Regions from separate parts of the Pandoraea sp. CB10b_02 genome, predicted to be linked through region 1. Evidence: predicted binding sites of a transcription regulator. Region 1 holds the regulator's gene; the other holds the start of a gene.
What was found. The regulator FliA, encoded in region 1, starts transcription of late flagellar genes. The targets are predictions, from matches to a motif close to CTAAAGTTTNNNNNNNNNNNGCCGNTA.

Region 1 (11,689 bases):
GGAAAATCGCAATGCCGCGTCCAGTTTGTCCATGATCTCGTCTCGCCCGATGCTTGCCTTGCTGCCAGGTGTTGCACAAGAAGTCCGTCCGTCGTCGCGCCCTGGCGCCAGGGCCGCCGGGGCCGTGGCGTCGCGTCCCGGGAAGCGGGCGTCGCCATGGCGCGCCGACGGGATGTCCTGCCGGGTCCGGAAAAAGTACGGACCTTTTGGCATGCTTCGCATCGTATGCCCGCCCTCCGGGATTCAATCGGATGAATAGGCACGAGATTGACCGCCATTTCGGGCCATGCCCCCGGCCGGACATCTCTAGAATGGCTTCCTGACGGCGCCGGACGGCGTTCGCCCCCCAGGCACAGGAACACTGCCCGGTGCCGTCGGCTTCACCGCGCCGCCGGGGTCCGGGGCGCCAGGCGGGTCGAGCGTCGGGCTGCACTGAATGCACCCCGTGCACCGTGAGTGCGCGACGAATGCCCCGCGAGCCGCACCCGAAGGAGAGTGAACATGGCAGGTAATTTCGGCGACCGTGTCGTCAGCGCCGCCCGCGAGCGCCATGCGCCGCGGCGTGGTCGTCGCGCGGGCTCGCGAGCCGGCCTGCGGGCCGCCGTGCTCATTGCCCTGTTCTCCGCGCTGTTCTCCGGCCCGTTCGCCGCCCCGCTGACAGCGGGAGCGGATGGTGCCGCACACGCTGCCACGCAGAGCCCGAACGCGGGCATCGCCACCGATCCTGCCGCGCAGAACCTGGGCAACGCGCTCGGGCCCGGGGCCATCGTCATTCCCGGCAACAATGCCGCCGCGGGTGGCGTCGCTTCGAACGTGCCGGGCAACGTTCGGCCGGTCGCCGTCAATGCCCAACCGAATGCGGGGGCCACTGCCGCTCAGGTCGCTCCTGCCCCTCAACCGTCGCCGCAGGCAACGGTCCCAGGCAATTCCCAATTCCAGAACACCGAAGTCGTGCGGCAGACGGCCGAGCGTTTCCTGCGTGAGCAGACGACCGGCCTGCCGGGCCGCGTGACGATCACCGTGGGCGACGCCGTCTCCGAGCGCATGCCCGCGTGCAGCGCGCTCGAACCGTTCCTGCCGCCCGGCGCGCGTCTGTGGGGCTCGACGACCGTTGGCGTGCGCTGCGCGGGCGAGCGTCCGTGGACGCTGTACCTGCAGGCGCGCGTGAGCATCAACGCAACGTATTTCGTGGCCGCCCGCCAGATCAACCCGGGCGAGACGATCGGGCCGAACGATCTGTCGCCGCGCCAGGGCGATCTCACATTGCTGCCGCGCACGGTGGCGACCGACGCCGGCCAGATCGTCGGCACGGTGGCAGTCAACCGCATCACGTCCGGATTGCCGATTCGCTCCGATCTGCTGCGCAGCGCGATTGCCGTGCAGCAGGGACAGACGGTGCGCGTGGTCTCGCGCGGCTCCGGCTTCGAGGTGAGCACCGAAGGCCAGGTGCTCTCGCGCGCCAGCGCGGGCGATCCCGTCCAGGTGCGTACCCGCGCCGGTCAGGTCGTCAGCGGCACCGTCAGGACGGGCAAAGGAGGCAACGTGGAAGTGGAAGTGGCCCTGTAGAGTCCGCGCAGCAAGCGCTCACTATCATTAAATCTTCGTTGAAATCACCCGGGTACTTGAACTGGTAACAGGATGTTACTTGCCTAAAGTTATGGCGGATAATGCCGTTACACAGGCAGGTTTCTGGGGAAAGCACATGAAAATCGAACCACCCGCCAATCCGTTGACTGGCGTCGGCCCGGGTAAGGGCACGGCGGACCGGGCGACGACCGGCACTGTGAGCACCGACGGCGCAACGGCGTCCGCGGCCAACGCCGGCGGCGCGGCGAGCGTGAGCACGAGCGCGTTGTCCTCGGAGATGCGCGCCCTGCAGGCCGCGCTGGCACAGACGGGTTCGGCCGATATCGACGTCGCCAAGGTCGCCGCCATCAAGCAGGCGATTTCGGAAGGCCGGCTCACGATCGACACCAACAAGATCGCGGATGGCCTCATTGCGACCGCGCGCGATCTACTCTCGACGCAATCGAAGTCATGACCACGGATGCCCTGCTGAATGCCCTCGTCACGGAAACGGCCGCGATCGGCGCGTTTACAACGCTGCTCGACGAGGAACAGCAGGCATTGGTGAACGGCACGCTCGACGCATTGCCGGAACTCACCGAGCGCAAGACGCGCGCGGTGGCGGAACTCTCGGCGCTTGGCCGCGAGCGTGACGCGCACCTCCAGGCGTTGGGCTACACGCCCGACGAAGCGGGAGCCACGGCCGCCGCGGCAGCGGACACGCGCATCGACGGCGCGTGGAAGACGCTGCTCGCCGCAGCGGCCGAGGCCAAGCGCGCCAACGACACGAACGGCGTGCTGATCCGCACCCGTCTCACCTACACCCAGCAAGCGCTCAACGTACTGTACGGCCCGGAGCAGAATGCCCCGCTGTATGGCCCCGACGGACGCACCACCCCACGCTCGAGCGGGGGAAGCGTTACCGCTTGAACCCCGAATCGCTTGCAGCGCTCGGCGCTTGAGCGGCCGGCGGGCCGGAGAGCCGGAGCGACACCCGGCGAGCGGCCCGGGAATCTTCTCGCCGTGCGCCCGCCCGTCGACGGTCACTTCGCCACCGCTTCACCACCGATCACCACCGCTTCCGCTACGGCAATGACGCGGCTCAACTCGCCGACGTCCACGCCTTCTCGCGCAGCGTCGCACGCAGCCGCGAAATGGCCTGGCTGTGGAGCTGGCACACGCGGGACTCGCTGACCTCGAGCACCGCGCCGATCTCGCGCAGGTTCAGGCCCTGCTCGTAGTACAGACTCATCAGCAGCTTCTCGCGCTCGGGCAGGCGCTCGATCGCGTCGACCACGCCGCCGCGCAGCCCCTCGTCGAGCAGCATCGTCAGCGGATCGGCCCCCGGGTCCGCACAGATGCGGTCGATGAAGGGCTCTTCGTCCGCCGACTCGAAGTCTTCGTAGTAAATCAGCTGGCAGCCGTGCACGTCCTGCAGCATCTGCTGATACTCGGCCAGCCCGATGGACATCTCGCCGGCGATCTCGCTCTCCGACGGCCCTCGTCCGAGCCGCTGCTCCAGGCGCTGCACCGCCTGCTCGATCTGGCGCGCCGTCTTGCGAATGCCTCGCGAGGCCCAATCCAGCTCGCGCAGCTCGTCGAGCATGGCGCCGCGAATCCGCTGGCTCGCGTAAGTCTCGAACTGCGCGCCCTGCGTTTCCTGATAGCGGTTGGCGGCATCCAGCAAACCCAGCATGCCGGCCTGGATCAGATCCTCCAATTCCACGCTCGCCGGCAGCTTGGCCATCAATTGCAGCGCCAGCCGGCGCACCAACGGCGCGTATTGGGTCAGCGTGTCGTTCGTGTCGACCTTCCCGCGCGCGGTATACATGTTTCCCTCCGCTTCCTCTCGACGCGTGCCGTGCCGCTCAGGCCGTGTGCGCGCTCGTCGCGCCCACGCCGTGCGCCAGCTCGCCACCGCGATCGCCGCCGATGTCACCCATTGCCGCACCCATTGCCGCACCCATTCCCACGCCCAGGGCCGCACCCAGAGCCGGCCCCCCGGCCTCCGGCACCGCCAGCGGCCAGTGCATGACCTGGGCGGCCAACTGACGATACGCCACCGCCGCGGGCGCCATGGGGAACGCGTCGACCACCGTGCGCGTCAATTGCCGCGCGCGCATGACCTGACGATCGGCCGGCACATGGCCCGCCAGCTCCAGCGACACCGCGAGATAACGGCTCGCCGTCGTCGCCAGATTGCGGCACACCACGCGGGCCTCCACATCCTCCGCCCGGTTCACCAGCACCCGGAATTGCGCCAGCGCATATTCGTAATGCGCCCGCTTGATCCACGAATACGCTCCCGTGATCGACGCCGGCTCGCGCCCGAGCACCACCAGCACGTCGTTCGCATGCGCGGCAAGCGGACTGAGCAGCGCGCCCGCGTGCGTGCAGTCGATCACCACGACATCGGGCTCGCCCGCGGTGAGCACCGGCAGCGCGCGCATCGGGTCGATGCGCTCCGGATGGCGATGCGCCACCGGCACGAGCACCACGTTCTCGCGCGTATGCACGCGAACCGAATCGGCCGCGATGCGGCCGGCAAGCACGTCATGGATGTCGCCGCGCAGCGGCAGCCCGAGCGCCGGCGCGGCATGGCCGCTCTCGTCGGCCAGCACGACATCCTGACCGTGATGGGCCAGCGCACTGGCCAGATTCAGCGCCACACTCGTCTGACCCGCTTCAGGCGTACTCCCGACCACGGCGATGATGCGCGTGGCATGGCGCGCCACCAGACGGCGCAGTCCCTCCGCTTGATCGAGCACGAGTTTAACCAAAGCACGCCTCGCCAGAAGATTGTGCGGGCGCGAACAGCCCGCTGTAGTTCGGATCGACGCCACGCACCACGGCCGGCAGGTCTTCCTCGGCCGGCACGAACGGCGACCCCGTCACCGGCGCCGAGAGCGCCGTCTCGATCAGGAATTCGCGCTCGGCCACGTGCAGGTTCTCCGGCACGCGCTGCCCCGTGGACACGTAGTGCACCGGCAGACGGTGACGAATCACCGTATCGAGCACCGAGCCGAGATTGGTGGTCTCGTCGAGCTTCGTCAGGATACACCCGGCGAGGTCGCCGCCTTGCGCGCTGGCGCTGCGATACGCGTGCACCACTTCGTTGAGCGTGTCGCCGTGGCTCGTGGCGTTGAGCAGCAGCAGGCGCTGCACCGGCGTGTGCGCCCCACACAGCATGGCCACCTGCTCCGGCACGGTGCGATCGCGCTGGCTCATGCCCACCGTGTCGATGAGCACCATGTGCTTGTTGCGCAGCTCGGTGAGCGCGAGACGCAGGTCCGTTGCATCCTTTACCGCATGCACCGTCACGCCCAGGATCTTGCCGTAGATGCGCAGTTGCTCGTGGCCGCCGATACGGTAGCTGTCCGTCGTGAGCAGCGCGAGCTTCTCGGCGCCGTGGCGCATCACGCAACGCGCGGCGAGCTTGGCCGTCGTCGTGGTCTTGCCCACGCCGGTCGGCCCCATGAGCGCATACACCCCGCCGCGCTCCATCAATTCGTCTTCGTTCGCCATGACGGGCAGATTGCGCTTGAGCGCATTTTTCACCCACTCGAGACCCGGCTCACGCCCGCTGCCTTCGGGCAGATGCTCGAGCAGCGCACGGCCGAGCTGCGCCGAAAAACCCGCGGCGAGCAGCGTGCGCAGGATTTCGCCTTGGGCCGGCGAGCGCCGCCGCTTGTCGTTCCACACCAGCCCGGCCACCTGCTCCTCAAGCAGGCCGCGCATGCTCTGGAGTTCGCCCATCATGCTCTGCGCGAAGGCGCTCGCCGCCGCGATGTCCTGAGCCGCCGCGGCCGCCGCCGGCGGCGCCGCCGGAGCCGGACGGGGACGCGGCCGGTAAGTGGGCATGTCGCCGCCGGCGAGCGCGTCGAGATCCTCTTCCGCCAGCGCCACGATTTCCACGCCGTTGGCCACCGAACGGTTGGACAACACGACCGCATCGGGCCCGATTTCCTCGCGAATCTGGCGCAGTGCGTCGCGGCACGTGCCCGCAAAGAACTTCCGAATCTTCACGCTTGACCTCCGATGAGTGCCGTCATTTTCACGTTGCGCGTATCAGGCACTTCCGCATACGACAAAACCTTGAGCTGCGGCAGGCTGCGGCGCAGGAAGCGCGAGAGCAGCGAGCGCAACGGATGTTGAACCAGCAATACCGCCGGCAGCCCCTGGCGCTCCTGACGCGCCACGGCCGCCTGCGTCTCACGCAGCAGCGTGTCGGCCAGGCCCGGCTCGAGGCCGGTGCCGCCGCCGGCGGACAGCGCCTGCGTGAGAATTCTTTCGAGATTGGCGTCGAGCCCCACGACCTCCAGGTCGCCGTTGCCCGGGAACACGCTCTGGGTGATCGCGCGGCCCAGCGACAGGCGCACCAGCGCCGTGAGATCGTGCGGGTCCTGCACGCGCGCGCCGTGTTCGGCAATGGTGTCGATGATGGTGCGCATGTCGCGAATCGGCACCTGCTCCTCGAGCAGGTTTTGCAGCACCTTCTGCAGCGTGGTGAGCGCGATCGTCTTGGGCACCAGATCCTCGATGAGCTTCGGCGCGTCCTTGCCGATGCGCTCGATGAGCTGCTGCACTTCCTGGCGCCCGAGCAACTCGTGCGCGTGGGCGTTGATCAGATGGTTCAGGTGCGTGGCCACGACCGTGCCGGCATCGACCACCGTGTACCCGTATGCCTGCGCCTGATCGCGCTGGCCGACGTCGATCCACGTCGCGGGCAGGCCGAAGGCCGGATCTCGCGTCGGCGTGCCCTGCAGCGGCGCGCTCACCTGCCCCGGGTCGATCGCGAGCAACTGCCCCGGATACGCTTCGCCCTCGCCGATGATCACGCCCTTGAGCGTGATGCGGTACTGGTTCGGCCGCAACTCCAGGTTGTCGCGAATATGGACGACCGGCGCGAGAAAGCCGATCTCCTGCGCGAACTTCTTGCGAATGCCCTTGATGCGCTTGAGCAGCTCACCGTCCTGATTGCGATCGACGAGCGGGATCAGGCGGTAGCCGACTTCGAGGCCGAGCGGATCGACGAGCGCCACGTCGTCCCACGACGCTTCGGCCACTTCGGCCGGCGCCGTCGCCGCGACGGGCGCCGGACGCGCGGCTTGCTGCCTGCTCGCCTCGGCGCGACGGAACTGCCAGCGCGCGAGCGCACCAAGGCCGAGAGCCAGCAGCAGGAATGCCAGGTGCGGCATGCCCGGGATCAGCCCCATCAGGCCGAGGATGGCGGCGGTAATGCCCAGCACCCGCGGGTTGCTGAAGAGCTGGGAGACGACCTGCTGGCCGACGTCCTCGTCGGTGGCCACGCGCGAGACCACCACGCCGGCGGCCGTCGAGATCACCAGCGCGGGGATCTGGGCGACGAGGCCGTCGCCGATGGTGAGCAGCGTGTAGTTCTTGGCCGCCGTGGCGAGATCCAGGTTGTGCTGCGCCACGCCCACGATCAGCCCGCCGACGATGTTGATCAGCATGATGAGCAGACCGGCGACCGCGTCGCCGCGCACGAACTTCGAGGCGCCGTCCATGGAGCCGTAGAAGTCCGCTTCCTGCGCGATCACGGCGCGGCGCTTGCGCGCCTCCTCTTCGCCGATCAGGCCGGCGTTCAGGTCAGCGTCGATGGCCATCTGCTTGCCGGGCATGGCGTCGAGGGTGAAGCGCGCCCCCACTTCGGCGATACGCCCGGCGCCCTTCGTGATCACCATGAAGTTGATCACGACCAGGATGATGAAGACCACGATGCCCACGGCGTAGTTGCCGCCGACCAGGAAGTGACCGAACGCCTCGATCACCTTGCCGGCCGCGTCCGGACCGGTATGCCCTTCGAGCAGCACCACGCGCGTGGACGCCACGTTCAGCGACAGACGCAGCAGCGTGGAGAAAAGCAGCACGCTCGGGAACGCCGCGAAGTCGAGCGGCTTTTGGGTGTACATGCTCACGAGCAGCACCATCACCGACAGCGCGATGTTGAACGTAAACAGCAAGTCCAGGATGAACGGCGGCAACGGCAGGATCATCATGCCCAGAATCATGATGATCAGCACCGGCGCGGCGAGCGACTTCAGATTGCCGCCGAGGAGCAGTTGCGAGGTGCGCAGCAGCTGGTTCGCGCGAGGGTTGAGGTTCATTCGTTACACTCGTTTCGACCGGGCGCGCCGCGGGGCGGCGAGTTCGGCCGGCACCGGCAGCTCGGTCGGCGTGACCGGCTCCACGCCGCCCTCGGTACGCCAGCGGCGAAGCTGGAAGACCCACGCCAGCACTTCGGCCACGGCCGTGTACAGGGTGGCCGGAATTTCGTGACCGATTTCCACGTGCGCGTGCAGCGCGCGGGCCAGCGGCGGGGCTTCGAGAATCGGGATGTTGTGCTCCACGCCCATCTCGCGGATACGCTGGGCGACCAGATCGGTGCCCTTGGCGAGCACGCGCGGCGCGCTCATGTGCTCCTTGTATTCGAGCGCGACGGCGAAGTGCGTCGGGTTCGTCACGATCACGTCGGCCTTCGGCACGTCCTGCATCATGCGCCGGCGCGCGGCCTGGCGCTGCAACTGGCGAATGTGGGCCTTCAGGTGCGGATCGCCTTCGTTTTCCTTGTTCTCCTGGCGCACTTCCTCCTTGGTCATGCGCAGCTTCTTGTAGTGCTGCCAGAGTTGGAATGGCACGTCGATGGCCGCCACCAGCAGCAGCGAGGCCACGATGAACGCGCAGCACACCACGATCATCTCGCCCACGTATGGCAGCGCCGCCCGCGGCGACTGCGTCATGAGTCCCATGACCGCGTCGCGATCGCGCGCGATTGCCCAGTAGGCCACGGCGCCGACCAGCAGTGTCTTGGCGACCGCCTTGACCAGCTCGATCAGGCCCTGCACGGAGAACATGCGCCCGAAGCCCTTGAGCGGGTTCAGGCGCCCGAAGTTGGGCGCGAGCGACTTGGTGGTGAAAAGCCAGCCGCCGAGCGCCATCGGTGCGGCGATCGCCGCGATCACCAGCAGGCCGAGCAGCGGCGCAATGGTCATGAGCGCGTCGGCGCCCGAGTGCGCGGCGCTCGAGAGCATGCGGTGCGTGTCGAGGGCGGTGCCCGGCTCGAACTGCATGCCGCGGCGCATGAGCTGCCCGAAACCTTGCGAGATACGCTCGGCCGTCATCCACAGGCCGGCCACCCCGGCCGCCAGCAGGGCGAACGTGGATAATTCGCGCGAACGCGCAACCTGTCCCTCCTCGCGCGCCTTTTCAAGGCGCCGGGGGGACGCAGGTTCCGTCTTTTCGAGATCGCTATCCTCAGCCATGCCCTATCCACAACGGGCGGACGAACCCACCCTATCGCGACCGATTATGGCCGTAACCGTCAAGTCACAAAGGGGGGAATAGAGGCGGGATTGGGCGGTATTTCGCCCGGGCGGCCAACCGGCCGCCGGGCCGTCAGAATCCGAGGCTGGCGAGCAGGTCGTCGACCTGGCCCTGATCCGAGACGATGTCGTTGCGGCCTTCTTTCTTGATCTGCGGGCCGTTGAGCAGGGAGTCTTCGGCTTCCTTGCGCTTTTCGGGCGGCATGTTCTCGAGCAGCGTCTGGAGCAGATGCTTCTCGATCTCCTGCACCACGTCCATGATCTTCTTGATGACCTGCCCGGTCAGATCCTGGAAATCCTGCGCCATCATGATTTCCATCAGATGCGCGTTGGTCGCGCGGGTGTCCTCGGGCACGCGGCGCAGATACGTGCGCGTGTCCTGCACGAGCTGGCGCGCGTCATCGAGCTCGAGCGGCTGGTCGAACCACTTGGCCCAGCGCTCGTCGAGCGCGTTGGCGTCGCTCTCGAGACGGTCCTGAATCGGCTTGGCCAGTTCGATGGCCGTCAGCGCGCGCACCGCCGCCTGCTCGGTCATGGTCGCGACGTAGTTCAGCCGGTCCCGTGCGTCGGGAATGGCCTCGGCCGCCTGCTCCAGTTGCTTGTCCAGCCCCAGTTCGCGCAGGTTGTCGCGCAGCATGCGCGTGAGCTGCCCGATGCGCATGAGCATGCGCTCGGCCGGATCCGCCTCGCCGGTCACGTAAGCGCCGTCGGGCTCGGCCGGCCATTCAGTGCTCGCCTCGTGGGTCACGGTCAGGCCCCCGTTTTTTCCATTTTCTCGAAGATCTTGCCCAGCTTTTCGTCAAGGGTCGCCGCCGTGAACGGCTTGACCACGTACCCGCTCGCCCCGGCCTGCGCGGCGGCGATGATGTTTTCCTTCTTGGCTTCGGCCGTGACCATCAGCACCGGCAGCTTCGAGAGGTTCGGATCGGCGCGGATCTGCTGGAGCATGGTCAGGCCGTCCATGTTGGGCATGTTCCAGTCCGACACCACGAACTCGAAGTTGCCGCCGCGCAGCTTGGCGAGCGCCGCCGCGCCATCCTCGGCCTCGTCCACATTCGAGAAACCGAGCTCCTTGAGCAGGTTTCGCACGATCCGTCGCATCGTCGGGAAGTCGTCGACGACCAGGAATTTCATGTTCTTGTCTACCATCTTCACTCCAATTCGGCGGGCTCCGCGCGGGAGCCGGCCAGATTCATGGGCAAATGCCGCCTTCACTCAGTGCCCTAAGTGTGTCCGCAAACCAACGCGAGGCATACGGCGAACAAATGCCAATTAGGGGCCGATTTGGCGCCCTACTATACCCGTTGCGTGCGTTCGCCAAATTTCGCGACCTGATGCAGCACTTTTCGGGCCATCTCGTGCAGCGGGACCACCTCTTCCGCGCCGCCCATCGCAATGGCCTCGCGCGGCATGCCGAACACGATGCAGCTCGCCTCGTCCTGCGCGAACGTGTAGGCGCCGGCCTGGCGCATCTCCACCAGGCCGGCGGCGCCGTCGCGGCCCATGCCCGTGAGGATCACGCCGATGGCGTTGCGCCCGGCATGCACGGCCGCGGAGCGAAACAATACATCGACCGACGGCCGATGTCGATTCACCGGCGGCGCCGGATCGAGCAGCGCCACGTAGTTCGCGCCGCTGCGCGAGAGCTGCAGGTGGCTGTCGCCGCCCGGCGCGATGTACGCGTGGCCCGGCAGCACCCGCTCGCCGTGCTCGGCTTCCTTGACGGTGATCCGGCACAGGCCGTTCAGGCGCTGCGCGAACGATTTCGTAAAGCCCGCCGGCATGTGCTGCGTGATGAGAATGGCCGGGGCGTCGGGCGGCATCGGCACGAGCACCTCGCGGATCGCTTCCGTGCCGCCCGTGGACGCGCCGATGATGATCAGCTTCTCGGTCGATACGAGCGGGTTGCGCAGCATCGGCGCCGATTCGACCGGCGCCGGCGCAGCGCTCCTGGGCGGCGCGCTGCGCACGCGCGCGCGCGCCGCGCCGCGGATCTTGTCGGCGATCATCTCGCCGTACTCGAGCATGCCGTCACGAATGCCCAGACGCGGCTTGGTCACGAAGTCCACGGCGCCGAGTTCGAGCGCGCGCAGCGTGACTTCCGAGCCGCGCTCGGTAAGCGAGGACACCATGAGCACCGGCATCGGGCGCAGGCGCATGAGCTTCTCGAGGAAGTCCAGGCCGTCCATGCGCGGCATTTCGACGTCGAGCGTGAGCACGTCCGGGTTGTGTTGCTTGATCAGGTCGCGCGCCACGAGCGGGTCGGGTGCGGTCGCCACTACGGTCATGTCCGGTTGGGCATTGATGATCTCGGTCATCAGGCTGCGCACGAGTGCGGAATCGTCCACGCACAGGACTTTGATTGGTTCGCTCAAGCCTCCTCCATTTGTCGGTTGTCAGGCCCCGGCCGAGGCTTGGCATTTCTGGCCGGTGGCGCAAAGAGTTCTACGGAGCCCCGTACTTCGCGTGCGCGCAGTCGCTGCGCATACGCCTGTTCGCGCTGGACGATCGCCGGGTCTCCCCGGTCGCCCAGCTTCCTGACCATCACCCGCCCGGTGCGCGGCAAGAAACACACCTTGCGCGGGTGCGGTCCGAGCAAATCCTGCGCGCTCACGCGGATCTGCTCCATCTCGAGATACCGCAACACGAAGTTCGCGTTGCGATCGCCGATGTTCAGTGTCGTCATGCCCGCGAGCACCGCACCGCCGCCGAAGACTTTCGCTTCAAGCCGCTCGCGGCGCGCGCCGAGCTTGATGAGCTCGTTGATGAGCATTTCCATC
Region 2 (11,689 bases), on a different contig from region 1:
GCTCGCCCGACAGCCCCTCGAGCACGGCCATCACGGCCAGCAGGTTCACCACCTCGTCCACACTCACGCGCGCCACGCGCGCGCGTCGCGTCTGCGAGATCTCCACCAGCCCTTCGTTGGCCAGCCGTTTGAGCGCCTCGCGCAACGGCGTGCGCGAGACCGACAACTCGTCGCACAGCGCGCGCTCGGACAGCGGCGCACCAGGCCGCAGATCGCCGCGCACGATGCGCGCCTTGAGAGCTTCGTAGGCGGAGGCGTTCAGCGAGGCCGGCGTGGTCATGAGGAAAGAATGTTCGCAATTGGGATGCCAATTTTGGAGATGATTGTCGAAAACGTCAATCGATAGCGGCGGCGGATTCAACGTTAACCCTGATTTTTACGAATTTATACGAATTCTGCTTGCGCCCGAGGGGCTCGGAAAACTATCGTTTACGAAAAATTGGTATACCAAAAAATCGAGTCCAGCCCACATCGGGTGCGCTGGCGTTTGAAGGAGGCAATGTGACATCGACCGTTCTGACCGAGCGAGACGGCGCGATTGCGCTGGTCACGCTCAACCGTCCCGAGAAGCTCAACGCGCTCACCAAGCCGATGTGGCAGGCGCTGGGCGACACGATCCTGGCGTTGTCCGAGACGCCCGAGGTGCGCTGCATCGTGCTGCGCGGCGCCGGTGAAAAGTCGTTTGCCCCGGGCAACGACATCGCCGAGTTCGAGACCGATCGTGCCAATGTCGCGCAGGCGCGCGCCTACGGCGCGCTCATGCATCGCACGCTCGACGCGCTCGCGAACTGTCCGGTACCGCTCGTCGCGATGATTCACGGCATCTGCGTGGGCGGCGGCATGGAGATCGCCTCAGCGTGCGACGTGCGCGTGTGCGGCGAGTCGAGCCGCTTCGGCGCGCCCATCAACAAGCTCGGCCTCGTGATGGCGCATGCCGAACTGTCCGGGCTGGTGCGCCTGCTGGGGCCGTCGCGAGCGCTGGAGATCCTGCTCGAAGGACGGATCTTCGACGCGCAGGAGGCGCTGCGCATCGGACTCGTCACGCGCGTGGTGGCCGACGCCGACGTGACGCGCGAGGCGATGCAAAGCGCTCAGCGCATCGCCGCCGGCGCGCCGCTCGTCGCGCGCTGGCACAAGCGCTTCGTGCGCGAGCTGGCAAGCGGCCGGCCGCTCACCGCCGAGCAGATCGACGAAGGCTTCGCGTGCTTCGGCACGGCCGACTTTCAGACCGGCTATCGCGCCTTCCTCGCGAAGACGACGCCGGTATTCGAGGGGCGCTGACATGAGCACGAGCCACGGCAAGGCTACGCGCGCGAGCGGCCCGCTCCAGGGCGTGAAGGTGATCGAGCTCTCGCACATCATGTCGGGACCGGTGTGCGGCATGATGCTCGCGGACATGGGCGCGGACGTCATCAAGGTCGAGAAGATGGAAGGCGACGACGCGCGTCGCTTTGCGCCGATCCTCGCGCACGGCGAGTCGGCGTCGTTCATGATGCTCAATCGCAACAAGCGCGGCATTGCGCTGAACCTGAAGACCGATGGCGGCAAGGCGGTGCTGCGCAAGATGCTCGCGAGTGCGGACGTCGTCACCGAAAACTATCGCAAGGGCACGATGGAGAAGCTCGGGCTCGGCTACGAGACGCTGCGCGAGACCAACCCCGGGCTGATCTATTGCGCGATCTCCGGCTACGGCCGCACCGGGCCCTATGCCGACAAGGGCGGTTTCGATCTGATCGCGCAGGGCCTCTCGGGCCTGATGAGCGTGACCGGCGAGCCGGGCCAGGCCCCGATCAAGGCCGGCTCGCCGATCGCCGACATCAACGCGGGCATTCTGGCCGCGCTCGGCATTTCGGCCGCGTATGCGCATCGTCTGCGCACGGGGCAGGGGCAGATCGTCGACACGTCGCTGCTCGAGGCCGGCTTCCAGCAGATGTACTGGGCGGCGGCCAATTTCTTCGCCAGCGGGGAGAATCCGCCGAAGCTCGGTTCCGCGAATCCCACCAGCACGCCCTATCAGGCGTTTCGCACGAAGGACGGCTGGATCAACATCGGCGCGGCCAATCAGGCGAACTACGAACGGCTGCTGCAGGTGCTCGATGCCCCGGAGATTGCCGGCGACGAGCGCTTCGCCACCAATGCCGGACGCACCGCGCACCGCGCCGAGCTCGTCGAGCGGCTCACGGCCTACCTCGTGCGCGACACCACGCAGAACTGGGTCGAGCGCCTCGACGCCGTGGGCTTGCCGGTCGGCCCGGTGCTGTCGATCTCCGAGGCGGTTTCGCACCCGCAGATCGTCGCGCGCGAGATGGTCGTGCAAACCAATCATCCGCTCGATGGGCCCACGCGCAGCATCGGCCTGCCGATCCGTTTCTCCGAGACGCCGAAATGCATCGGCGGCCCCGCGCCCCGCTTGGGCGAGCACACCAGCGAGGTGCTGCGGGAGTACGGTTTCGATGCGCGCCACATTCGCGAACTGATCGATCAAGGAGCGGTACACGTGCTGGAGGAGGCGCCGGCGAACGATTGATGTACGGGCGGCGGCGATAACGCGGTTTCACCGCGAGTTGCCGCCCAACGATAAAACTCGCGCGAACTTCCTTGGCGGTGGCCGGTCGCTGTTTGAGCGGGCGCGGCCGGCCATCGGCGACGCCGCCCCGGTCATCACGTCGCAAGGAGGGAAAGCATGACCATTCGCAGATGCCGCGGCAGATGTCTCACTTCAGCGCCGGCCCCATGGCCGCGTGCGGACGACGCGCGTACCATAGGGCTTCACGCGATCGCGTGTCGTGCCGGCGGGCGCGACGCGTCGTTCCTCTCCGTTTCGCGAGGTGAGCATGCCGGCACGAATTGAAGATTACGCAATGATCGGCGACTGCCGCAGCGCCGCGCTGGTCGCGCGCGACGGCTCCATCGACTGGCTCTGCTGGCCGTATTTCGACTCCCCCGCCTGCTTCGCCGCCTTGCTCGGCGGCCCGGAGCACGGCCGCTGGAAAATCGCGCCCGACGATCCGAACGCCACCGTCAGCCGGCGCTACCACGACGACACCCTCATTCTGGAGACGCGTTTCGAAACCGTGGAAGGCTGTGTCGCGGTGATCGACTTCATGCCGCTGCGCGACGGTGCGGCCGAGCTGGTGCGGCTCGTCAAGGGCATCCACGGCAAGGTCACGATGTCGATGGAGCTGATTCTGCGCTTCGACTACGGGGCGTCGGTGCCGTGGGCGCGCGCCCTTGCCGAGGACGACGCCACCGGCCCCGGCATGCGCCTCATCGCCGGCCCGGACAAGGTCGTGGTGCGCACGCCCGTGCCCATCCAGGACGTGCCGGGCAGCCTGCGCGCGCGCTTCGAGGTGGGCGCCGGCGACACCGTGCCGTTCGTGCTCTCGCGCGTGCCGTCGCATCATGCGGACCCGCGCGAGATCGACCCTCACGCCGCGCTGACCGACACCGAGCGCTACTGGCGCACCTGGGCGAGCCGCTGCCAGCTCAACGGCCGCTGGGCCGAGGCCATCCGGCGCTCGCTCATCGTGCTCAAGGCGCTCACGTTCGTGCCGACGGGCGGCGTGGTCGCAGCACCCACCACCTCGCTGCCGGAACAGCTCGGCGGCGAGCGCAACTGGGATTATCGATATTGCTGGCTGCGCGATGCCACGCTCACCTTGCAGGCGCTCATGCTCGGCGGCTACTACACCGAGGCGAGCGACTGGACGCAATGGCTCGTGCGCGCGGTGGCGGGTGCGCCGTCGCAGGTGCAGATCATGTACGGTCTGGCCGGCGAGCGGCGTCTTCCCGAGTGGGAAGTCGGCTGGTTGCCCGGATACGAGGGAGCCCGACCGGTGCGCGTGGGCAACGGTGCGGTCGGGCAGTTGCAGCTCGACGTTTACGGCGAAGTCATGGACGCGCTGCATCAGGCGCGCCTGGGTGGTCTGCCGCCCGATGACGCCACATGGGAAGTGCAGACGAAGCTCGTGGCGCACCTCGAGACCGTCTGGCGTCAGCCCGACGAGGGCATATGGGAAGTGCGCGGCGGGCGTCAGCACTTCACGTATTCGAAAGTGATGGCGTGGGTCGCGTTCGACCGCGCGATCAAGACGGCCGAGCGTTTCGGCCTGCCGGGGCCGCTCGCGCACTGGCGGCAGCTGTGCAAGGAGATCCACGCGGACGTCTGTGCGCATGGCTACGACCCTGAGCGCAATGCGTTCATGCAGGCTTACGGTTCGTCGGAGATGGATGCGAGCGCGCTCATGATTCCGCTCGTCGGCTTCCTGCCGCCCGAGGATCCGCGCGTGATCGGCACCGTGGAGGCCGTCGAGCGCGAGCTCATGCATGACGGTCTCGTGCAGCGCTATCGCACGAGTCGTGTGGACGACGGGCTGCCGGCGGGCGAGGGCGCGTTTCTCGCGTGCAGCTTCTGGATGGTCGACTGCCTGGTCATGATTGGTCGCCAGCGCGACGCCCGGGCGCTGTTCGAGCGCCTGCTGGCGCTGCGCAACGACGTGGGCCTGCTCGCCGAGGAGTACGACACGCATCACTCGCGTCAGGTCGGCAATTTTCCCCAGGCGTTCTCGCACATCGCGCTCGTGCACGCGGCCATCCGGCTCGACGCCCTCGCCAACGACGATCGCGCCGACGGTGAGGCCGACGACGCCGTCGACGACCCGAGCCTGGAGCACGTGAGCTATCGGGCGATCCGGGCCTGAGGCCGGAGCGATCGGCCCGGGAAGGCGCCTTCAACGCCCGGCGTGGCGGCGTGGCGACTTATCGGCGTATCGACGTCGGCTTATCGGCTTATCGGCTTATCGGCGTACCGGCGTACCGGCGTACCGGCGGGCCGGGCTTCGCGCCGAGGCGGGCGCCCGCGGAGTCAATCTCGCAGGGCTGCTAAAGAAAACGTGAAGGATGCCGTAGTATCTTTCAGTTCCTTGCATCTTTCAGCCCCTTACGTGCCGGGGCATGCCCCCGGCGCCCCTGTCCATGACGACCATCATTCCGATCAGGGGGAGTGCCACGTCGCGTCTGCTCGACGTCTGGCAGGCCCACATCCAACAACAGCAGGCCGAGCGGGCGCCATCGTCCGCCGCCGGCGCGCGACACGCCACGGCGGCCGGGGAGGCTCCCGGCGCTTCGGCCGCTCAGACAGCTTCGAGCGCTTCGAGTGCCTCGAGCGCCTCGAGCGCCTCGAGCGCGGCCGCCGGCAAGGCGGGCGCGGCCGGCGCCGCGTCCGCCGATGGCAGCAATGTCGGCAATGGCGCGGCCGTCGTCGATACCGATCGCGTCAACAGTCTGCGCGAGGCAAACGAAACCGCCAGGCGCGTCGGGCAATCGATTGCCGGAGCAGAGGGCGGCGCTGGCGGGGCAGGCGGGACCTCGGACAGCGGCGGGCTCAGCCCGATCGTCAGCCAGACGATCGAGAAGCTCAAGCAGATGCTCGCCAAGGTCATGGCGCAGCTCGAAGCGGTGCGCAGCAACGACACCATGCCGCCGGACGAGAAGCTGCAGCAGACCACCGTGCTCTCTGCCCAGGCCATGACGATACAGGCCCAGATTCAGGCGCTGATGGATCCGACCAAAACGAAGGGCGCGCGCGTCGACACCACGGCCTGAGCCGCGTTTTACCGGCCGGACCGCCTGCATCGACCTGCGCCGACTCCGGCGAAGCGCGCTAGAATTCTGCTTTCGCTTAATTCTTCTCGGAGGCGACGACGTTCCGCCGCCTCATCCTCGCGCCGCATGAAGCAAGACACGACACTCACCGCTCTGCTATGGATCGTTGCGGCGGGTTTTTTCATGCAGGCGCTCGACACCACCATCGTCAACACGGCACTGCCGGCCATGGCCGCGAGCCTCGGCGAGAACCCGTTGCGCATGCAGCCTGTCGTCGTCGCGTATTCGCTGACCATGGCCATGCTCACGCCGGCCTCGGGGTGGCTTGCCGACCGGTTCGGCACGCGGCGCGTGTATTTCGTCGCGATCCTGCTCTTCGTGCTCGGCTCGATCTGCTGTGCGATGGCGCATACGCTGGCGCAGCTGGTGCTCGCGCGCGTGCTGCAGGGCGCGGGTGGCTCCATGCTCCTGCCCGTCGGCCGCCTCGCGGTGCTGCGCACGTTTCCCGCCGAGCGCTATCTGGCGGCGCTCGCCTTCGTGTCGATTGCCGGACAGGTCGGCCCGATGATCGGCCCGGTGCTCGGCGGCTGGCTCGTGCAGGTCGCGTCGTGGCACTGGATCTTCCTCATCAACGTGCCGATCGGCGTCGTCGGCAGTCTCGCCGTGCGGCGCTATCTGCCGCGCCCGGCCAAGGACGAACTCACCCACACCGGTTTCGACTGGCCTGGCTTCGCCCTGCTCTCGGCCGCGATGGTGTCGTTCACGCTCGCGCTCGACCATCCGTTCTCCGACACGGGTTGGGACGTGTCTGTCGGGCTGGCACTGCTGTGCGTGGCGACGACGCTCGGCTACTGGCCTTATGCGCGCCGCTGCGCGGCGCCGCTGTTTCCGCTGGAACTCTTCGAGACGCGCAGCTTCAGCCTCGGCCTGCTGGGTAATCTGGTCGCGCGCATCGGCAGCAGCGCCGTGCCGTTCCTGTTGCCGCTGCTGCTGCAGGTGGCCATGGGCTACAGCCCCCTCGCCTCGGGGCTGATGATGCTGCCCGTGGCGCTGTCCGGCGTGGTGGTCAAGCGCATGGTCACGCCGCTCGTGCAGCGCTACGGCTACACGCGTTTCCTGATCGTGAATACGGTGGTGGTCGGCGCCTCGATCGCGAGCTTCGCGCTGTTCGGCCCCGGCTGGCCGGTGTGGCTGGGGCTCGTGCAACTGGCCGTCTTCGGCGGCGCGAACTCGATGCAGTTCGCGGCGATGAACAGTGTCACCCTGAAGGATCTCGGCGCGCGCCGCGCGAGCGCCGGCAATGGTCTTTTCTCGATGGCGCAGATGCTGGCGCTGGGGCTCGGGGTGACGATCGGCGGGCAATTGCTTGCCCTGTTCGGTCATCTGGCGGGGCGGGCCGGCGAGGCGGGCGCGAGCGGCGCCGTCGCCGGTTTCCGGTTGACGTTCGTGTGCGTCGGGCTGATCACGCTGGCTTCGGCGCTGGTGTTCCGGCGCGTGGAGGATGCGGCGGCGGCGCGGCGCAGTGGCGGGGCGTCGGGCGCCTCCGCCACCGACCTCAAGCCGTGAGCGCCAGATTTACTTCTTCACCAGCGCGCACTTCGACTCGGCCAGCGGGGCGAACGCCTTGTCGGCCGGAATCGTCTCGAGGATCTTGTACAGATCCCACTCCGACTTCGACTCGGCCGGCGTCTTGACCTGCACGAGCAGCATGTCGTGCACGAGCTTGCCGTCGGCGCGGATCTGGCCGTTGCGAATGACCGGATCGTCGATCTTCATCGACTTGAGCTTGGCCATCACGGCGTCGGCCTCGTCGGTGCCGGCCGCCTGGATCGCCTTCAGGTAGTTGAGCACCGCCGAGTACACGGCGGCCTGCATCATCGTCGGCATTTTCTTGTGCTGCGCGTAAAAGCGCTGCGCGAAGGCGCGCGAACGATCGTCCTGGTCCCAGTAGAAGCCGTTGGTCAGCACCATGCCCTGGGCGTTTTTCAGGCCCATGCCGTGCACTTCGGTGATGAGCGAGAGCAGCGGCGTGAAGACCTGCTTGCCGCCCTGGATGATGTTGAACTGCGAGGCCTGTTTGACCGTGTTGAGGGTGTCGGTGCCCGAGTTCGCCAGTGCGATGACCTGTGCGCCGGAGGTTTGTGCCCGCAGCAGATAGGACGACAGGTCGGGCGAGTTCACCGGATGCTTGACCGAGCCCAGCACCTTGCCGCCCTGACGCGTGAGGATTTCGCTCGCGTCCTTCTCCAGCGCCTGACCGAACGCATAGTCGGCGGTGATGAAGTACCACGACTTCAGGCCGCGGCGCAGCAGCGCCTGCGAGGTCGAGTTCGCCAGCGCGTAGGTGTCGTACATCCATTGCACGCTGTGCGCCGTGCACTGCTCGTTGCTGATGGCCGACGAGCCGGCGCCGGTCACGAGCGCGATCTTCTTCTTTTCGTCGGCGATGCGATCGACGGCGAGCGCCACGTTCGAGAACGTGAGGTCCGTGATCATGTCGACCTTGCCGCGGTCGTACCACTCGCGCGCGATGGTGGCACCCGTGTCGGTCTTGCCCTGCGAGTCGGCGGAAACCAGCTCGATGGATGCGCCCAGCACCTTGCGCTCGCGCGAAAAATCGTCGATGGCCATGTTGGCGGCGAGCACGCTGCCTTTGCCGGCATTGTCGCTGGAGACGCCGGACAGGTCGGTCAGCACGCCGATCTTCACCACGCCGTCGGAGATGTCCGCTCCTGGCGCGGCATGGGCGGCGGGCAGGGCGGGGCCGAGCGTGGCCAGGGCAAAGGCCGAAGCGGCGACGGCAATCGTGCGGCGCAGGTGTGCGCTGAAGCTGGGCATGAGTTGTCTCCTGTGTTTCGAATTATGGCGACCGGAAGCGACTGGAAGTGGCCCGGCAGCGGCATCCGCGCGGCCGGCACACTCCCCCGGGTCCCGAACATCTTAAACATCCCGTAATCGATTGCGCAATTCGTAATGTCGCGAGGCGGCATCGGGATTTTCCTGCCCTTTCGCGTTCGCGCGAGACGCGGTAGGCGCGCAAAGCGTGCGTGCGCAGCGGCCCGGGGAGCAATTTTCGTCTGGTGGGAAGGTCGGTCGAGGAATTTTTAGTACGCGACTTTCGATCAGCAATACGACATAATCGCCCGCACCGATTCACCACCGCATCGCGCGTTCGTTACGCGCGTGCCGCTGCCTGTGCCGACCGTTTTCCTCATCGACGACCATGCGATGTTCCGAGAGGGCTTGCTGCTCGCCTTGCGCGCGGCCGCGCCGGAGCTGGAGTTCGAGGCGTTCGCCGGCGGCGAGGCGGCGATCGCGGCGTTGGCCGGGCGTCCCGACGTGCGGGCGGTGATGGCGGATTTCTATTTGCCCGATCTGGCGGGAGCGGCGCTGCTTGGCCGGCTGCGCGCCGTGCGCCCGGATCTGCGGCTGCTCGTGATTTCCGCGTCGGAGGACCCGGCGGACGTTCGGTCGGCGCTCGCCGCCGGCGCACATGGCTTCGTTCACAAGTCGGCGGACAGCCGCACGCTGCTCCATGCCTTGCAGACGGTGCTGCGCGGCGGGCGCTATGGCGACGGCGACGGCGACACCGACGCCGGCGGCGGGATCGGCGCGGCGCGTATCGGTGACTCGTCCGGTCTTCCGGGCGGCGACATTTCCCTCTCGCAACGTCTCGCCGCGCTCACGCCGCGTCAGCGCGAGGTGCTCATGCTCGTCTGCGAGGGCCTGCGCAATAGCGAAATCGCCGCCCGACTCGGCATGACGGAGAAAACCGTCAAGGCTCACGTGTCGGCCGTGCTCGCCGCGCTTGGTGCGCTCAACCGCACGCAGGCAGCCGCGCTCGCGCGGCGCGGCGGACTGCTCGGCAAGCCGGCCTGACGCGCAATCGGCTGCCATGCAACGGCGGGCCGCCCTCAATCGATACCGGCCGCGTCGCTCGTGCCGCCGGCCGGCCCGGCCAGTGCCCGCTCGATCGTGCGTCTTAGCAGCAGCGCGTCGACAGGCTTGTGCAGCAACGGCCATGCGCGTGCAGACGCTTCGACGATGCGCTGCGGATCGGTGTCCCCGCTGATCAGCACGGCCGGGATCGAGTCGTCGGCGAATTCCTCGTGGATGCGGTCGATGGCGTCGATGCCCGTCTCGTGCTCGCGCAGCCGAAAGTCGCTCAGAATCAGCGCCGGCTTGACCCCGGCCGCCACGGCCGCGAGCACGATCTCGTCGCCGCTGCCGCCTCCCACGGTGCGATAGCCCCACGCGTCGAGCAATAGACGAAGGCCGTTGAGGTTCTCGGCGTCGTCTTCGATCACGCAAACGAGCGACGCCGAGGCGGCATTGGCGCCGCCGGAACATACGCAAGGCGATGCGGTATGGGCAGGCGCCGCCGAAACGCGCGCCGTCGCCTCCTCGGCGATGGGGACCGTCAATGCGAACACGCTGCCGCGTCCGGGCGCGGAGCGCAGCGTGAGCGAATGGCCGAGCAGGTCGGCCGTGCGACGCACGATGGCAAGCCCGAGGCCGAGCCCCTTCGAGCGGTCGCGTTCCGGATTTCCGACCTGATGGAATTCCAGGAAGATCTTGTCGAGATCACCGTCCGCGATGCCCACGCCAGTGTCCCACACTTCGATGCGCACCGAGCGCCCACGGCGGCGCCAGCCAATCAATATGCCGCCCCGGTCGGTGTGCCGGATGGCGTTGTCGATCAGGTTGCGCAGGATGCGCTCGAGCAGCACCGGATCGGAGTACACCGTGATCGCGTCGCTGCGCTCGGGCGAAGCGCGCATGCCGTGAACTCGCAGAATCAGGCCCTTGGCGGCCGCCTGCGGTGCGTATTCGAGCTGCAACTGATCGATGAGCGGCGCCAGGCGCAGTGCGCGAGGCTTGGGCTGGATCACGCCGGCGTCCAGACGGGAGATGTTGAGCAGCCCGTCGAACAACTGCCCCATTGCCGCGGTGGCACGGCCGATGTGCTCGACGAGCTGACGGCTGCGTGCGTTGAGCTGTTGCTCGCGCAGTACGCCGACATACAGGCTCAGCGCATGCACGGGCTGACGCAGGTCGTGGCTGGCGGCGGCGAGAAAGCGCGATTTCGCCACGTTGCTGCGCTCGGCCGTGTCGCGCTCCACGGCGAGTCTCGCCATCAGCTCGTCGTTCTCGAACCGCATGGCCAGCGAATCGATCTGCGTGCGGTACATGCGGTGGGCGAACGCGAGCGTCACCGCCAGGTACACGACACCGGCCGCGGCGAGCGTGGTCGGGATGGTGCCGCCGAGCGAGGCGAGCGCGATGAAGCTCGGTGCGTAGTACGGGACTTCGAACGCCCACAGCACCGGCGGATGGATGCAATACGCGTAGATCGCGCCGGTGCCCAGCGTGAGCAGGCCAACGATCATGAACATCTGCTGCGCCGCCGGGGCGTGCCAGAGCCAGAACGCATACGGGATGCCCCAGAGCAGGCCGGCAGCGAACGCGCCGACGCGCGTTCGCCGGTCCCAACGGCGCAGGGCTTCGATATCGGTGTCGCGCAAGCGTTCTCGCTCCGATGCCGCCGGCCTGGCGCGTTGCCGGGCGGGGCCCGGATACGTGAGGAGCGACGCCGCCCGGCAAAGCGTGAGCAGGGCCTGAGCGCCACCCCAGACGAGCAGGTCGCGAAGGGGGAACACCTCCCGCAGTACCGCGACGATGAGCCAGACAGTGAGGAAGGAGCCTGCCAGGGAGACCGGCAGGTTGGCGCGCAGGGCGGCGAGCCGCGCCACATAAATGTCGCGTGCGTGCGTCGCGCTGGCAGCCGCCCGGCGGTCTTGCCGCGGCGTCGCCGCGCGCGGTGGGGACGAAGGCGAGGATGAAGAAGACGACGGCGCGGCGGGCGTGTCCCGCCTGTCAGGTGTCTCGGCGGGACCGGGAGCGTCAGGGACGTGTGGCGTCACGAGGCAGCGGAGTGAGGGCGTGAGCGGGCCGAATGCGGGCCGAATGCCGGGCAGTCGGGCGAATGCGTGATGGCCCCGAGTCTCCCACAGAAAAAACCGCCGTGCATGGGACTTTAGTCCAATGCGCGGGGGCCTTCGAGACGCTATCGTTGTCATGGCTC

Region 2: CDN36_RS21915 (FlxA-like family protein) is a predicted target of FliA. The motif match lies at 4,882-4,908, and genes of this name have one in related genera.

What each region holds. Positions count from the first base shown of each region.
Region 1 covers NZ_NJGW02000013.1:3,785-15,473, reverse strand. Annotated here, with positions in the region: gene flgB (flagellar basal body rod protein FlgB) at 1-36, opposite strand, end outside; gene flgA (flagellar basal body P-ring formation chaperone FlgA) at 502-1,566, shown strand; gene flgM (flagellar biosynthesis anti-sigma factor FlgM) at 1,703-2,041, shown strand; gene CDN36_RS14695 (flagella synthesis protein FlgN) at 2,038-2,496, shown strand; gene CDN36_RS14690 (RNA polymerase sigma factor FliA) at 2,669-3,397, opposite strand; gene CDN36_RS14685 (MinD/ParA family ATP-binding protein) at 3,435-4,334, opposite strand; gene flhF (flagellar biosynthesis GTPase FlhF) at 4,339-5,592, opposite strand; gene flhA (flagellar biosynthesis protein FlhA) at 5,589-7,694, opposite strand; gene flhB (flagellar biosynthesis protein FlhB) at 7,698-8,849, opposite strand; gene cheZ (protein phosphatase CheZ) at 8,983-9,606, opposite strand; gene cheY (chemotaxis response regulator CheY) at 9,660-10,058, opposite strand; gene CDN36_RS14655 (protein-glutamate methylesterase/protein-glutamine glutaminase) at 10,205-11,284, opposite strand; gene cheD (chemoreceptor glutamine deamidase CheD) at 11,281-11,689, opposite strand, start outside.
Region 2 covers NZ_NJGW02000037.1:4,036-15,724, reverse strand. Annotated here, with positions in the region: gene CDN36_RS21935 (GntR family transcriptional regulator) at 1-280, opposite strand, end outside; gene CDN36_RS21930 (enoyl-CoA hydratase-related protein) at 502-1,281, shown strand; gene CDN36_RS21925 (CaiB/BaiF CoA transferase family protein) at 1,283-2,527, shown strand; gene CDN36_RS21920 (glycoside hydrolase family 15 protein) at 2,835-4,700, shown strand; gene CDN36_RS21915 (FlxA-like family protein) at 4,975-5,604, shown strand; gene mdtD (multidrug transporter subunit MdtD) at 5,671-7,170, shown strand; gene CDN36_RS21905 (ABC transporter substrate-binding protein) at 7,180-8,442, opposite strand; gene CDN36_RS21900 (response regulator transcription factor) at 8,788-9,483, shown strand; gene CDN36_RS21895 (ATP-binding response regulator) at 9,519-11,357, opposite strand.